Regions from separate parts of the Phocaeicola fibrisolvens genome, predicted to be linked through region 2. Evidence: riboswitches for the same ligand, from Rfam matches in the RefSeq annotation. Region 2 holds a riboswitch; the other holds the start of a gene.

Region 1 (3,191 bases), on a different contig from region 2:
GCGGGTTGACCAGCAATCCCAACGTGAGGAACATGATAATCTGGAAGAGCCAGGTCAGTCCACTCATGAACGTATTGATTTCTTTCCGGAAAGCCAGTTTGGTGTTTCCCAGAATCACGCCCATGATGTACACAGCCAGGTAGGCATTTCCCTTCAGCTGGTCGGTAATGGTAAAGGTGATGAAGACCAGACTGAGCAGAAGGATGGAGTAGAGAGAACTGTTCGACAGGTTGATGCGGTTGATGAGCCATACGCTGAAGCGTCCCATGGCATAACCGATGACCCCTCCGAAAAAGAACTGTACCAGCAAATCTTTCGTGATGAGCAGAAAGTCGGGATGGCTTCCGCTGGAGATGACTTGTATCAGTACGATGGTCAGCATGTAGGCCATCGGGTCGTTACTTCCACTTTCCAATTCCAGCATCGGGCGGAGATGCTGCTTCAGGTTCATCCGCTGCGAACGGAGCAGGTTGAACACAGACGCCGAGTCGGTAGACGACATGGTGGCGGCCAGCAGCAGGGATGTGAGCAAGGTCAGCTCGATGTTGGTCTGGTTCCAGTCGGAAATATAAAAGATGAACACACCAGTCAGCAAGGTGGTGAGCAGGACGCCGGCAGTCGACAGAACAATTCCCGGAGTGAGTACCGGCTTGATGTCGCCGTATTTCGTGTCCATACCTCCGGAAAAAAGGATGATGCTCAATGCCATCATACCAATAAACTGTGCATCCGAAGCACTGTTGAACTGCAATCCCAATCCGTCGCTTCCGAAAAGCATTCCCACCACCAGAAAGAGTAAGAGGGTAGGGATTCCAAACCGGTATCCGGTCTTGCTGATAAGAATACTGGAAAAAATCAGGATTGACCCAATCATCAAAATATTTTCTGCCGTAAAAATCATAATGCCTTAAGTGATTAATAAAAGTAAAGGTTTGTGTAAATATTAATGTCCGAAGGTAAGAAAATGTTTTGTAGATAAGGGCTTTTCATGAAAATTTTTGTGGATTTTTTATTTTGGTTCGTCCTTATCATTTTTTTCAGACATCCTTGTGTAAAAATGGAAATTACTGGATATTTTCTCTGTCCCACAGTGTGGGATATAAAAACCACAGTGTGGGATATATATTTCACAGTGTGAAATACAAAAACCAAACAGTGGAACAGAGAATTTATGGAAGTGTTTTGAAGAATATCTGAGGGAGTTTCAAAGAATGTGTAAGGAAGAAAAGGATTGTCCTATAATTTTGTAGAAATTTATTCTTGTTTTTCAAGAAAACCGTATATTTGCAATGTTTTGTTCCGTTTGGATTTCCGTTTGGCGAAATCACGGATGAAAAGGGAATCGGGTGAAAATCCCGGACAGTCCCGCTGCTGTGAACTCCAGCGTTTCGACGTTTGTCTACCGACTACCAGGCCACTGTCTTTCAATGAAAGATGGGAAGGCAAGACAAACGGGAGTAAGTCAGAAGACCTGCAAAACAAAGTCATGCTTGCATTCTCGAGGAAAGGATGGCAAGAACGTGCGTAATGTAGAATTACAATTAGAATTTTGGATGAAAAGATGGAATGAACCGGCCTTTGTAGTCGGCTATCGTTTTTTTATACTCGTGTGTCTGTGTGTCCTTGCAGGAGAGGGCAGTGTTTTTGCGCAACAGACCGATTCGGACAGCATTACGGGAAAAGTGCATCAGATTCCGGATGTGACGGTGAGTGTACGGAGGGCGACGAATAAAATCTCCTCCGTGGTTCCGGTACAACGTTTGGGAAAAGACATAATGGACGATTTGGGAATCCAGAACATGGCCGATGCGGTCCGTCGCTTTGCGGGAACGGATGTGCGTGATTATGGGGGTACGGGAGGACTGAAAACGGTTTCTGTCCGTAACATGGGAGCGGCCCATACGGCCATCAGCTATGATGGGGTGGCTGTCAGTAACTGTCAGGCGGGACAGATAGATATCGGACGTTTTTCGTTGGATAATGTACAGTCTTTGTCGTTGAGCGTAGGGCAGAATGAAGATATGCTTCAATCGGCCCGGTTGTATGCGTCGGCTGGTGTATTGAACATAGAGACTTCGCGTCCGGAGTTTCTGGGAGACCGGAAATGGCAGTTGCTGTTTCAGGCAAAGGGAGGCTCTTTCGGGCTGGTCAATCCTTATTTTCGTTATGGACAGCAGTTGGGTAAGCGGACGGTATTGTCGGTCGACGGGGATTATTTACGGTCGGACGGACAGTATCCTTTTCTGTTGAAAAACGGGAAATATACGCAGACTGAAAAAAGAAGCAATTCAGAGGTAAATTCCTGGCACACGGAGTGGAACTTGTTTCATGACTTCCAGGAGAATCAGAAACTGAGTGTCAAGGCTTATTATTACCAATCGGAACGAGGACTTCCGGGGGCTGTGATTTTCTATAACCCGGTTTCGAATGAACGCTTGTGGGACAAGAATGCGTTTGTGCAGGCCAAGTATCAGGACAAGATTTCCGAGAAATGGTCGTTGCAGGTGCAGGCAAAATACAATTATGCGTGGAACAAATACCAGGATAAGGGAGTACAGTATGAGGGAGGGGTGTCTACCGACCATTATACCCAGCATGAATATTATGTATCGGGAGCGGTTTTGTATCAGCTCTTCGCAGGCTTTTCCTTGTCATTGGCACAGGATTTGGCGGTGAATACCCTCGATAGTAATCTGCCGGATTGCCCGTTTCCTACCCGTCTGACTTCGCTGACAGCCTTGCATGCCCGTTATCAATGGGGGAGCGTACAGATGGATGCTTCCTTAGTCAACACCTACCTCAATGAGCATGTAGAGAGTGGAGAAAAACCCGCGGATCTGAAGAAACTGTCTCCTTCTTTTTCGGTGAATTGGAAGCCTTTCAGCGAGCAGGATTTTTTTCTGCGTGCGATGTATAAAAGTACATTCCGTACGCCGACCTTCAATGACTTGTATTATTATCGGCTGGGAAACCGTTCCCTTCGTCCGGAAAAAGCCAAGGAATATAATGTGGGCGTGACATGGGGAGCGAAAAAGAATGCAATTTGGGATTATCTGACATTTACGGGAGATGTCTATTTCAATCAGGTGACAGACAAGATTGTGGCTTTTCCTTCCACTTATGTATGGAAGATGGCCAATTATGGAAAAGCGCATGTATGGGGAGCGGATGTCACGCTTTCCATGGGAATT
Region 2 (3,191 bases):
CCCGGTTCAAGCCTACAAACAAACTCCATAAACGTAAAGGACTGTTCGGCAAAAGACTGCAGCCATCGCCATCCAAATAGAAATGATAGGCGACATCCAACGGATTTTCCACTGCCTGTTTGAGATAATAGGTCGAACCCCATTCCAACATATTATCTGCCGTAAGAGCATTCGCTCTTTTTTTGATATTGGCGACATACTCCTCTTTCCATTGCTCTATTCCACCATTATAGCGCATGGTGTCATCGGATATAAGCTCGAACATTCCTTTGGGCAAGGCATGATTGACCAAATTGGCAATATCCTCTTTACGGTCTTCCTCGTCTATTTCTGAACAATAGTCATAGAAGCTCCCGTCTCCTTGCTGGAGTGTGTCCTCATTCAGATAGTTTTCTTTGTCTATCGGCTCCGTTGAAATTTGAAAAATCCTGCTGTGCATAATTGTAAATTTTAGATTGTCAAATATTTTCTTTTTTTTTCCTTTTCTTGAAACTCTTTTGGCTTCTCGTCGGGGAATGATTTTTATGCAGGACTGACAGCGGGAAAAGGACGGATAAGGCAAGTAAACAGTGTACGGGATGAAACGGAATACCCAACCGCCCAATGTAAGAGCACAGTCAGGCTCGTCCGACTATGCCCTGCAACGAGGTGGGGAGTGAAAGTCAATCTTCGATTTGTGGAAGGCTGCCGTGAAGAATATCCGGGAACCGTTAGTGAAAGCGATACTTGACGACCAGACGCACGCTGTACCTTTGCATATAAAATCTCTCCGAAGAGAATTGCCGACGTGAGATGAAAAGAGACCATAATTGAGAAACGCTATTATTCATAAGGGGAAAAGACTATTCGTGGTTGTTATAAATGCTTGATTAACATGAAAATACAATTCGCGCCATAAAATAATCCTTTCTTGAAATAAAAATCACAGAAAAAGAAACAAGATTAAAAAATAACCATTAACTTTGCACCAGTCAAGTTTCCAATCGAAGCGTCGAACGGAATTAAAAGGGAATCCCGGTGAAAATCCGGAGCTGTACTCGCAGCTGTAAGTCCTATTAAAGTTTATCGCACTCTTTGCCACTGGTGAAAGCTGGGAAGGCGCGATAAGCGGGATGAGCCAGAAGACCTGCTTGATGAGATAGATTTAGTGACCACGGGATAATTGGCATTAGATTAAAATGAACAGAGGCTCGTCCACAGGCACCTATATTCTTTTTGATAACCGATTTCTCATTCGTTGCAAATCTGTCGCAATAAAAACGAATGTGTGTTTAAACTTTTTGTTTAACTTTTAATAATTAAGTTATGAAAAAGAATTTTAGATTCTTGGCAATGGCTGTTGTAGCAATGGCCGCCGCAGTGTTCACGGGATGTTCATCCGACGATGACTTCCTTGCTCCGTATGAGGAGAGTGCGATTCAAACCCGCGCGATAAGTTCTACCAATGCGCTTATCGATTTTGATAACGTACCTTCCAGCGTAATGGCTTCTGACCAGTATGGAAACAATCTCTATTCTGCCACGGCCAACGGCAAGCAGGTAACGACCGGCTACATCACTCAAATCGGGCAAACCGGTACGTACATTCAGTTCCCGATTAACTATTTGGAACAAGAATGGGTAAGCGGACAGCCTTGGGAATATGAATTTTGGAATGGTGGTTTTGCCATCTCTAATTTCCATAATCTGACACAGGGGGATTATCAAAACCAATGTAGCGTGTACTGGCCCAACGGCGGTCATAGCGGTAAAAATTTTGCTGTAGCTTTCGGTTATAGCGATTCATACAATGATTCACAAGCAACCTATGACAAATGTGCGAAGATTTACCTGACCGATGCAACCGGCTACAGAGTCGTTACCACAAACACTCCTGTCAAGGGTACACCGAAATATGGTAAATTCAACAGCGTATGGGTTTGTAATACGACTTATACCTACTTAGTCATGAAGGATGGCAACTCGTTTACACAAGGCTCTTTGTCGGCACAAAAAGGATGGTTTAAGGTGGTATTTGTTGCGTTGGATGCGACGGGTAAACCTACAGGTAAGGAAGTAGAATACTATTTGGCAAACTTCGATTCCAGTAAAGATGCAGAATCAGGTTTGACCAATAAAATCCGTACCGGATGGAATCAAGTGGATTTAAGCGGTTTAGGTGACAGCGTATGTACTGTAGCTATCAATTTCGAAGGAAGCGATTCAAGCGCATACGGATTGAACACTCCTGCTTACGTTGCTATAGACGATATTGATGTAACCGTAAACGAATAACATGAATTTGGGGCAAATGCTTTTTAACGGCAAGTGCAAAGTATTTGCCCCTTTTTATTATATCCCAATGGAGATTGGAATCAAATACTTTCTTCAAGGGAATTTCAGCATTAAAATTATAAATATAATGAAGAAGTATTTGCTTTTATTCTCCTTGACGATATTTCTATTTGCATGCAACAAAGACGAAGAAATATCGCAGGACGTGATATTGCCTCCTGTCATTGAGTTGGATAGCGAGGACGGAATCTACGTTGTAAAGATAGGAAAAGAGGTCGTTATTGAGCCGACCTATCAGAATGTCGATTACGCCGTTTATTCATGGAAATGCAACGGTCGTATCATTTCCGACGAGCCTCAATTGAAATACATTTTCAACGAATGCGGTTCGTATTACGTTACCCTGCGTGTGGATACGAGGGATGCCAGCACAGAGGAAGAAATTCGTGTGGATGTCAATGAATTGGCTCCGCCCGTTATTTCATTGGTAACCCCCTCTATAGGGCTTAAAGTTGTCGCAGGACGTGAGTATATCCTTACACCCGACATTCAAAATGCAGAAGGAGCTACTTATTTGTGGACTCTTAACGGAAACGAAGTCGGAACGGAAAATACTTATACATTCAAGCAAGATGAGTTGGGAACTTATGAACTGACCTTAACCGTAACAAATGAAGACGGACAATCAAAGAAGACAGTTTCTATTGAGGTTGTCGATAAACTTCCGATTGAAATCGTAGTTCCGTCATCTTTATATTTTACCGAGAATAATACCAAATACGTAGAATTAGGACGTACTTTGTTTGTCCGCCCCTTTGTATCAATAAGTGCCGAGCCTTCTTATCAATGGAGTTTGGACGGGCAACCGATTGAGGGAGCCAATTCTTTGGTTTACGGTTTCAAACCCGCTAAAACCG

What was found. A riboswitch is a leader RNA that binds a small molecule or an ion and turns the genes downstream of it on or off. The one in region 2 is predicted to bind cobalamin.
Region 1: linked by a shared signal. The riboswitch ahead of OCV81_RS10985 (TonB-dependent receptor plug domain-containing protein) and the one ahead of OCV81_RS01385 (DUF4465 domain-containing protein) in region 2 are both predicted to bind cobalamin.

Annotation. Positions count from the first base shown of each region.
Region 1 is NZ_JAOQJI010000025.1:33,778-36,968, reverse strand. It holds gene OCV81_RS10990 (potassium/proton antiporter) at 1-901, opposite strand, end outside; cobalamin riboswitch at 1,280-1,493, shown strand; gene OCV81_RS10985 (TonB-dependent receptor plug domain-containing protein) at 1,554-3,191, shown strand, end outside.
Region 2 is NZ_JAOQJI010000002.1:134,988-138,178, forward strand. It holds partial or broken gene OCV81_RS01380 (hypothetical protein) at 1-439, opposite strand, end outside; cobalamin riboswitch at 957-1,148, shown strand; gene OCV81_RS01385 (DUF4465 domain-containing protein) at 1,306-2,274, shown strand; gene OCV81_RS01390 (PKD-like domain-containing protein) at 2,276-3,191, shown strand, end outside.